2 regions of the Dactylosporangium sp. NPDC049525 genome follow, and region 1 is predicted to be linked to the other one. Evidence: riboswitches for the same ligand, from Rfam matches in the RefSeq annotation. Region 1 holds a riboswitch; the other holds the start of a gene.
What was found. Region 1 has a riboswitch for glycine ahead of gcvP (aminomethyl-transferring glycine dehydrogenase). Riboswitches for the same ligand answer to the same signal wherever they lie in the genome.
Positions count from the first base shown of each region.

Region 1 (5,077 bases):
GTCCCCAGCGGGCCACTCCGCCGCCGCGACCCGGTCGATCTCCGCACGGATCGCGATCATCGCGTCACAGAACCGGTCCAGCTCCGCCAGGTCCTCGCTCTCGGTCGGCTCCACCATCAGCGTGCCGGACACCGGGAACGACATCGTCGGGGCGTGGAAGCCGTAGTCGATGAGCCGCTTCGCGACATCCGCGACACTCACCCCGGTCGCCTTCGTGATCGTCCGCAGGTCCAGGATGCACTCGTGCGCGACCAGGCCCTCGCTGCCGCTGTACAGCACCGGGTAGTGCTCCCGCAGCCGCGCCGCCACGTAGTTCGCCGCGAGCACCGCCGTCGCCGTCGCCTTCGCCAGCCCGTCCGGGCCCATCAGCCGCAGATACGCCCACGGGATCGGCAGGATCCCCGCCGAACCCCACGGCGCCGCCGACACCGGACCGACCGGGGCCGTCGTGCCCTCCTGGTCGAACACCGGGTGCGACGGCAGGAACTGCGCCAGGTGCGCGCGGACCGCCACCGGACCGACGCCCGGGCCGCCACCGCCGTGCGGGATGCAGAACGTCTTATGCAGGTTCAGGTGCGACACGTCCGCCCCGAACTGCCCCGGCTTGGCGTAACCGAGCAGCGCGTTGAGGTTCGCACCGTCGACATACACCTGGCCACCGGCCTCGTGCACCTTGGCGCACAGGTCGGCGATGCCGGTCTCATACACCCCGTGCGTCGACGGATACGTGACCATGATGGCCGCCAGCCGGTCCCGGTGCAGGTCGATCTTCGCCTCGAGGTCACCGAGGTCCACGTTGCCCAGCTCGTCACACGCCACGACCGCGACCCGCATGCCGGCCATCACGGCGCTGGCGGCGTTGGTGCCGTGCGCGCTGGACGGGATGAGGCACATGTCGCGCTGCAGGTCGCCCCGCGAGTGGTGATACGCCCGGATCGCGAGCAGGCCCGCGAGCTCCCCCTGCGAGCCGGCGTTCGGCTGCAGCGACACCGCGTCGTAGCCGGTCACCTCCGCCAGCCACCGCTCCAGGTCACCAATCAGCCGCCGGTAGCCCTGCGTCTGCGCCGCCGGCGCGAACGGGTGCACGTTGGCGAACTCGGGCCAGGTGATCGGCTCCATCTCCACGGTCGCGTTGAGCTTCATCGTGCACGACCCGAGCGGGATCATCCCCCGGTCCAGCGCGTAGTCCATGTCGGAGAGGCGCTTGAGGTATCGCAGCATCGCCGTCTCCGACCGGTGCGTGCCGAACACCGGGTGGCTCAGGTAGTCACTCGTGCGCCGCAGCTGCGCCGGCACCACGTCGGCGGTGTCCAGCGCGGTCACGTCCACGTGCGCGAGCCCGAACGCGGACAGCACGTCGCGCAGGTGCCCGAACGTCGTGGTCTCGTCACAGGCGATCCCGACCCGGTCCGCGTCCACGTGCCGCAGGTTGATCCCGCGGTCCGCGGCGGCCGCGACGACCTTCGCCGCCTCACCCGGCACCACCGCCGTCACCGTGTCGAAGAACGCCTCGTGCTCCGTGGTCACCCCGCCGGCGCGCAGGCCCGCGGCCAGGCGCACCGCCATGTCGTGGGTCCGCGACGCGATCCCCCGCAGCCCGTCCGGGCCGTGGTACACCGCATACATGCTGGCCGTGACGGCGAGGAGCACCTGTGCGGTGCAGATGTTGCTGGTCGCCTTCTCCCGCCGGATGTGCTGCTCCCGGGTCTGCAGCGCCAGCCGGTAGGCCGGGGCGCCGTCCGCGTCCTTCGACACGCCGACGAGCCGGCCGGGCAGCGTGCGCTCCAGGCCCTTGCGCACCGACATGTAGCCGGCGTGCGGCCCGCCGAAGCCCATCGGCACCCCGAAGCGCTGGGCGCTGCCGACCGCGACGTCGGCGCCGAACGCGCCCGGCTCCCGCAGCAGGCACAGCGCGAGCAGGTCCGCGGCAAACGTGACGATCGCCTGCTTTTCGTGCGCCCGCGCGGTGAGCTGCTCGAAGTCGCGGACCGCGCCGGACGCGCCCGGATACTGCAGGTGGATGCCGAAGAACTCCTCCGGCAGGTCGTCGGCCGCGAGGTCGGCCACGTGGATCGTGATGCCGAGCGGCTCGGCCCTGGTGCGGATCACGGCCAGGGTCTGCGGCAGCACGTCGGCGTCGACGACATACACGTCGGCCTTCACCTTCGACGACCGGCGCGCGAGGGTCATCGCCTCGGCGGCGGCGGTCGCCTCGTCCAGCAGTGACGCCCCGGCGACCGGCAGGCCGGTCAGGTCGGCGATCACCGTCTGGAAGTTGAGCAGCGCCTCGAGGCGCCCCTGGCTGATCTCCGGCTGGTACGGCGTGTAGGCCGTGTACCACGAAGGGTCTTCCAGCACGTTGCGCATGATCACCGGCGGGGTGTGGGTGCCGTAATACCCCACGCCGATCATGCTGACCAGCGTCCGGTTTGCCGAAGCGAGGGCCCGCAGCTCCCCCAGCACCTCGGCCTCGGACGCGGCGGGAGGCAGCGCCAGGGGCTGGTGCCAGCGGATCGATCCCGGGATGGCCGCGGTCATCAACGCCTCGACGGAGTCGTAGCCGACGGTCTTGAGCATCCGCGACTGCTCGTCCGGCGACGGTCCGATGTGCCGGCTGGCAAAGTTGGTCATTGGCCACACTCTCTGGATCCGGGGTCGGGGGTCCGCACGTCCCTCCCCCTCTGTCGTGTGGCCTCCAGAGGTGCCAACCCGTCGCGGTCCTTCTGCCTGAGAGGTTCCGGGGAGGATTTGCCCCTTCGGCGCCGTCCTGGCTGCAGACGATCTCTCCCGCGCGGGTATTGCCGGCATGCCCAATCTACCAACTGCCGCGGACTTGACCATGACCGTGCGCCAGTGGCCGCCGCCACAGTCGCTGGTGCGTCCTAGGAAGCTAGGTTATGATTCAGGGACGGCAGCGGGCGGAGTTGGCCTCCACCATCAGCAGCGACCCGTCCACCGCCTCGAAGTCCTTGCCGGTGAGGCCCTTCAACGCGTTGAGCTGCTCGTTGTTCCACTTGTCGTCCTGGGTGCCGGAGAAGAACCACGGCGAGCCATTGTCGGCGAGGATCGCGCCGTATTGCTTGAGCGCCTGCGCCACCGCGCGGGCCTGGGGAGGAAACTTGGAGATGTCCACCGACGCCTTCAGGCGGAAACGGGCGCCCATCGGGGGCAGCGCCGCGTCGGTCGAGGACGACGCCGCGTGGCGGGCCGGCCACACGTAGGCCTTCTTCGTGCGGGGCGCGGTGAAGCGGATGGCGTGGTCGATCCGGCCGGCCGTGGCCTCGTCGGCCCGCGGCAGCCCGGCGAGGATCGACAGGCCCGCGGCGTCCGCCGACGTCCAGCCGGTCTTGCGCAGGTCGTTGCGGCGCAGGTCGTAGACGGCGCCCGAGCCGGCCTTCCAGGAGCCGTCGCCGTTCTGGTGGGCGTCGAAGAGCTCGTAGGCCTTGCAGGCGGCGGTGTCGTGGACGATGACGTGCCGGTCGCCGTCGGCGTTCGGGCCGCCCTCGATCCGGGCGTTGCGCGGGATCGGGTAGGGGCCCTTGTCGCTCTCGTCGGCGTAGTCGAAGGTGACCTTGACCGTGGCCTGGCCGGCGCCGACCGTCGTGACCGGGATGCCGAACGGCGCACCGTCGATGAGGCCCGCGCCGAAGTCGGGGTGGGCGTGCGCGGCGGCGCCGATGCTGTTGACCCAGGCGGCCGAGTCACGGTGGACCGGCAGCTTCGACACGTCGGCGTGCCAGACGTTGTCGGCGGGGAAGATCGTGCAACCGGCCGGCGCCGCGACGGACGGCGACCCTGATGCCGCCCCCGACGGCTGCTGGCCGGCGGACCCCAGGGCCGCGGCGCCCGGCTGCGAGGCCGACGAGCCCGCGGCCGGGGTGGCGTCACCGGCGCCACCGGACGAGCTGCAACCACTCACGCTCGCGGTCATCGCGAACGCCACCATGACCGCCAGCGCGGCATTGCGCCTCATGATCCTCCTCGGGTCGGTCCCCGATCCTCACGGACCAGTCGGCACCATACCCGGACCCGCTGTCCGACGGCCGCTGCCCCCGAGCCGACCCCGAGCCGACCGCGGGCCGGCCGCGGCCCGGCACGTATGCTGCGGCGCGGCGAAGCCGTAGCGCAGAGGTCGTCGCGCCATGGCTGCACACAGGAGGACGCCGGTTCGAATCCGGTCGGCTTCGCCGCCTCGCAACGGGGATGGAGGCACGCTGATGGGCGCTGCGGGCGACTGGCCGGTGATCCGCCGGTACGCGGTGCCCGAGTGGATGATCGCCGAGTGCGCCGAGGCCCGGGAACGCGGCGACTGGCGGGCGGCGTGCGCGGCGGCCCGGGTCACCGTCGCGTTCGACGACGCGGGACCCGTCGCGGACCTGCTCGCCGGGTTCGCACCCGACCTGCTGCGCTGGCACCTGCCGCGGGCGATGGACGGGACCGGGGCGCTGGCCACCGGCATGCGCTACGTGCTGGCGCCCGACGGGCCGGTCACCGCCGACACCATGGTCCTCGGCGTCCGGTCGCCGGTCTGGGAGTCCAGCTCGCAGCGGCTCACCCTGCACGCCGTGCGGGCCGGCGACATCGCCGAGGGGCCGGCCTTCCCGCTGCCGGCGCACCTGTGGGACGCCCGCCGCGCGGGCGAGCTGCGCGAGGCGACGCAATCCGCCGCGGTCCCGCCGCCCGCCGGCGACCCGCGCACTGCTGCACCGCCCGGCGACCCGCAGCCGATCACGCACGCCGGCGATCCATGGCCGGTCGATCAGGCCGGCGAACCGTGGCCGGTCGATCAGGCCGCTGATCTCTGGCCGGACGAGGAGTTCGACGACGACGGGCTCGCGGAAGACGACGGGCTCGCGGAAATCGAGCGGGCCTTCCGGGCGGCCGGATGGTTGATCGACCCGGAGGCCGGCAACTGGTCACCGTGGGGGATCGACCTGCTGCGCGGCATGGATCCGCAGGTCGCCGCCCGCGAGCTGCGGCGCCTCACCGCCCAGTTCGGCCGCCGGACCTGGGAGCTGCGCGGCGTCCTGTCCTGGCAACGGTTCCGGAAACCCCCGATGCAGCTGTGCCTCGAGGC
Region 1 covers NZ_JBFAPO010000038.1:90,954-96,030, forward strand. Annotated here, with positions in the region: gene gcvP (aminomethyl-transferring glycine dehydrogenase) at 1-2,631, opposite strand, end outside; glycine riboswitch at 2,706-2,800, opposite strand; gene AB0K00_RS38425 (hypothetical protein) at 2,903-3,973, opposite strand; tRNA gene AB0K00_RS38430 (tRNA-OTHER) at 4,115-4,187, shown strand; gene AB0K00_RS38435 (hypothetical protein) at 4,218-5,077, shown strand, end outside.

Region 2 (5,077 bases), on a different contig from region 1:
GAGTCGCTGTCACGGATGCCCCACACGGTGATGCCGGTGCAGCGGGTCACGCCCAGGCAGCCCTCGACGACCCGGCGGTAGTTGTCGGCCTGGGTGCTGCCGGAGCCCTCGATGTCCAGCTCGGTGATCTGCACGTCCACGCCGAGGTTGGCGAAGCGCTGCAGGTTCGCCTGATAGTCCGACGGCACCGGGCTGGCGCTGTTGAAGTGCGACTGGAACCCGACGCAGTCGATCGGCACCCCACGGGCCTTGAAGTCCTGCACCATCGCGTACACGGCGTTGGACTTCGCGTTCTGCCCGTCGGTGTTGTAGTCGTTGTAACACAGCTTCGCGGCCGGGTCCGCGGCCCGGGCGGTGCGGAACGCGACCTCGATCCAGTCGTTGCCGGTGCGCTGCAGGTTCGAGTCACGCCGCCCGCCGCCACCACCATCGGCGAACGCCTCGTTCACCACGTCCCACGCATAGATCTTGCCCTTGTAATGCGTCGCCACCTGCGTCACATGGTTGACCATCGCATTGCGCAACGCCGTACCGGACATGTTCTGCGCCCACCCGGGCTGCTGCGAATGCCACGCCAGCGCATGCCCACGCACCCGCTGGTTGTGCGCCTGGGCATGCGCCACGATCTGGTCGGCGGAGCCGTAGGAGAACGACCCCTGCGACGGCTCCGTCGCGTCCCACTTCATCTCGTTCTCCGGCGTCACCATCCCGAACTCACGATCCAGGATGGTGCTGTACACACTGTCGCTGAGCTTGTACGCCGCAACCGCCGTACCGAAGTAGCGGCCCCGGTCCGCCGCGGCGGTGTGCAACGTCGACCCGGCCGCGGCGGCCGTGGACACCACGCCCAACACCACCGCCACCGCGACGGCACCCGCACCCGCGGCACCCAGAGCCCGTTTTCGATTCCTGTCCATCACAACGCCTTCCGTTTCGAAACATGTTCGGCGGGGAACCCGATCAGCATCGATCAACGCAACCCTGGCGACCCCGGCCGGCGGCGCACCGATTCCAGGTAGCGGCGTCGGCGCAGCGTGCGGCGGCGCGAACAGCGAGTTTCGAAACTTGATCTGTGAAAGTTGCAGCACGGGGCGTGCTTGACGCGGTGGGGCGGCGGGTCATACGGTCCTGATCACAACTGCACATCGCGCTGCACGACCCGCGACGGGAGAGCCCCCGGTCACCACCGGGGCGCCGAAGGAGCAATGTTCTCCCCAGAATCTCTCAGGCACAGGTACCGCCGCGGTCAGGCGACTCTGGAAAGTCAGGACGATCACTGTCCTGCGCCAACGGTGCAAACCGCCCACCCGGCACGTCGCGGGCAGGGCGGTGAAGCTCTCAGGTTCCGATGACAGAGCGGGGAGGTCACCCAGCAGGGTGCCGTCCGCGACGGCATCCGGACCCAGGGAGCCTCACGTGACGCCACTGTTCGATGTGCACCGCGATCTGGGTGCCACCTTCACCGACTTCGCCGGCTGGCGGATGCCGCTGCGCTACCGCGGCGAGCTGGCCGAGCACCACGCCGTGCGCCGCACCGCCGGACTCTTCGACCTGTCCCACATGGGCGAGCTCGAGATCACCGGCGCCGACGCGGGCCGTTTCCTCGACTACGCGCTCGTCGGCCGGCTGTCGACGCTCGCGGTCGGGCGGGCCCGGTACACCATGCTCTGCCACGACACCGGCGGTGTCCTCGACGACCTCGTCGTCTACCGCCTCGCCGACCGCCGCTACCTGGTGGTGGCCAACGCGGCGAACACCGCCGTCGTCTACGCCATGCTCCGCGAGCACGCCGACGGCTTCCAGGTCGGCGTCCGCGACGCGTCCGCGGACTGGGCCCTCGTCGCGGTGCAGGGGCCCGCCGCCGCGGCGATGCTCGACCCGGGACCGCTGCGCTACTACGCGATCCGCGAGTTCACGGTGGCCGGCCGGAGTGTGCTGCTGGCCAGGACCGGGTACACGGGCGAGGACGGCTTCGAGGTGTACTGCCGCCCCGAGGACGCCGGCACCGTCTGGCAGTCCCTGCTCGGCCGCGGCCCCGAACCCGCGGGGCTCGCCTGCCGCGACACGCTGCGGCTGGAGGCCGGGATGGCGTTGTACGGCCACGAACTGTCCGTCCGGGTCACGCCGCTGCAGGCCGGCCTCGAACGGGTCGTCGCCTTCGACAAGCCCGGCTTCGTCGGTGCCGCCGCCCTGCGCCGCCAGCGCGCCGACGGCCCGGCCGACGTCCTCGTCGGTCTCGTCACCGGCACCCGCCGCGCGCCCCGGCGCGGCTACCCGGTGCTCGACCCCGCGACCGGCGCCCAGATCGGCGCGGTCACCAGCGGCGCGCTCTCGCCGACCCTCGGCCATCCCGTCGCGATGGCCTACGTCCCCACCGGCCGGTCCGCGCCCGGCACCCGGCTCACCGTCGACGTCCGCGGTGCCGGCGTCGACGCCGACGTCGTCGCGCTGCCCTTCTACTCCTCGCAGAGGTGAGCATCATGTCCGCGATCCCGCCGCACCTGTCCTACACCCGCGACCACGAATGGCTGCACGACGGCGTCGTCGGTATCACCGCGTTCGCCGCCGCCGCGCTCGGCGACATCGTCTACGTCCAGCTTCCCGACGTCGGCGCCACCGTCACCGCCGGCACGCCGTGCGGGGAGGTCGAGTCGACGAAGTCCGTCAGCGACCTCGTCGCCCCCGCCGACGGCACCGTCACCGAGGTCAACGACGCGCTCGTCGCCGAGCCGGGCCTGCTCAACGACGACCCGTACGAACGCGGCTGGCTGTTCAAGCTCCGCGTCGCCGGTACCCCGGACCTGCTCGACGCGGCCGCCTACACCGCACTGGTCGGGTGAGCCCGGTGGCGTTGAGCGCGTTCGACCTGTACTCCGTCGGCATCGGCCCGTCCTCGTCGCACACCGTCGGCCCGATGCGCGCCGCCCACCGCTTCGCGTCCACATTGGACACCGTCGAGGTCGGCCGGGTGAAGGCGGAGCTGTTCGGCTCGCTCGGCGCCACCGGCCACGGCCACGGCTCCGCGAAGGCCGTCGTCCTCGGCCTGCTCGGCGAGGACCCGGCGACGGTCGACACCGACACCGCCGACGAACGCGTCGCCGACATCCGCCGCACCGGCCGGCTGCGGCTGTCCGGTGGTCGTGAAATCCCGTTCGACAGCGACGCCGACGTCGTCCTGCACCGCCGCAAGTCGCTGCCCGAACACCCCAACGGCATGCGCTTCCACGCCTGGGACCCGGCCGGGCAGCTGGTCGCGGAACGCACGTACTTCTCCGTCGGCGGCGGCTTCGTCGTCGGCGACACCGGCATCGTCGCCGACACCACCGTCCTGCCGCACCCGTTCAGCACCGGCGGTGAGCTGCTCGCCCTGTGCCGGGAGCTGGACCTGCCGATGAGCGCCGTCATGTACGCCAACGAACGCGCCTGGCGCCCCGACGCTGACACCCGCGCCGGCCTGCTGGACCTGTGGTCGGTGATGCAGGCCTGCGTCGAACGCGGCTGCGACCGCGAAGGCGTCCTGCCCGGCGGGCTGCGCGTCCCCCGCCGCGCGCCCGCCCTGTTCCGCGACCTCAAGGCCGACGACGGGACGGAGGACCCGCTGCGGGTCCTGGACTGGGTCAACCTCTTCGCCCTCGCCGTCAACGAGGAGAACGCCTCCGGCGGCCGGATCGTCACCGCACCCACCAACGGCGCCGCCGGCATCATCCCCGCGGTCCTGCACTACTACACGCGGTTCGTGCCCGGCGCCACCGACGACGGTGTCGCCCGGTTCCTGCTCACCGCCGCCGCCGTCGGCATCCTCATCAAGGGCAACGCCTCCATCTCCGGCGCCGAGGTCGGCTGCCAGGGCGAGGTCGGCTCCGCGTGCGCGATGGCGGCGGCCGGGCTGTGCGAGGTCCTCGGCGGCACCCCGGAACAGGTCGAGAACGCCGCCGAGATCGGCCTCGAACACAACCTGGGCCTCACCTGCGACCCCGTCGGCGGCCTGGTCCAGATCCCCTGCATCGAACGCAACGCCATCGCCAGCGTCAAGGCCATCAACGCGGCCCGGCTCGCCCTCAACGGCAACGGCAGCCACAAGGTCACCCTCGACAAGGCCATCCGCACGATGCGCGACACCGGCCGCGACATGTCGGTCAAGTACAAGGAGACCGCCCGCGGGGGACTGGCAGTCACGGTCATCGAGTGTTGACGGGATCGGTGGGAGACTGAGGCGGTGCAGCGGGTCCTTGACGGCGGTGAGGTGGCCCGGGAGATTGCGGGGCTGCGGCCGCGGGACACCGACTACTGGACCCTTGAGGTGGCCGATCCCACGGCGGCCTGGACAGTCGTGCGGGAGCTGTCACTCGATCGGTTGACGCTGGCCGGGGTGGCCGCCGGACCGGAGCTCCTGGCGCTGGTGCGGGCGGCGCTCGGGCATGACCCGGGGGCGCAGGAGTTCCTGACGTATCTGCGCTCGGCGTTCCCGCCGGCGAGGGACGTGCCGCCGGTGCCGGAGCGGCTCCTCGGCACGGTGTGGGAGCTGGCCCTCGGGGCGCCTGGGGAGCCGGTGGCGCACGGGCTGTTCCCGAGCACGGTCACGAAGCTCGCCCGGCTGGCCCTGGCCCGGCAGGGCCGCTATCCGGCCGAGGTGGTGCTGTCGGCGGCGCAGCGGGCGTACGACGGGCCGTACGACGCGCACGAGGCCCTCGCGTGCGCCCTGGTGCACCCGGACGTCGACACCGGCGCGCTCGTCTGGCAGCACACGCGGCGGGGGAGGGGGTGGCGGTCGCGGCGGAAGACGGCCAGGGTCCTGGCGTGGGGGCGGCGCTACGGCTACCTGGCCGAGCCCCTGGTGTGCGGCTGCCGGCACGAACGCCTCGAGGCGCCGGAGGCGCGGTGGGAAGCCGTGCGGCTCGCCGGGAACTGGGCCAGGATCCTGCCGCTGCTCGACGAGGTGGCCGCCGACCCGGCGCGGTGGCTGGCCGTGTACCGCTGCTCACTGTGCGAACGCCTGTGGGCGCAGGACACGCTGTCGTCCGGGCACGCGGACCTCACGTACGGGTACCCGATCGCCACCGACGACCCGGCCGGGTGG
Region 2 covers NZ_JBFAPO010000043.1:18,849-23,925, reverse strand. Annotated here, with positions in the region: gene AB0K00_RS40625 (endo-1,4-beta-xylanase) at 1-917, opposite strand, end outside; glycine riboswitch at 1,156-1,250, shown strand; gene gcvT (glycine cleavage system aminomethyltransferase GcvT) at 1,417-2,475, shown strand; gene gcvH (glycine cleavage system protein GcvH) at 2,481-2,840, shown strand; gene AB0K00_RS40610 (L-serine ammonia-lyase) at 2,846-4,192, shown strand; gene AB0K00_RS40605 (hypothetical protein) at 4,217-5,077, shown strand, end outside.
Region 2: another riboswitch for glycine. It lies ahead of gcvT (glycine cleavage system aminomethyltransferase GcvT); the one in region 1 lies ahead of gcvP (aminomethyl-transferring glycine dehydrogenase).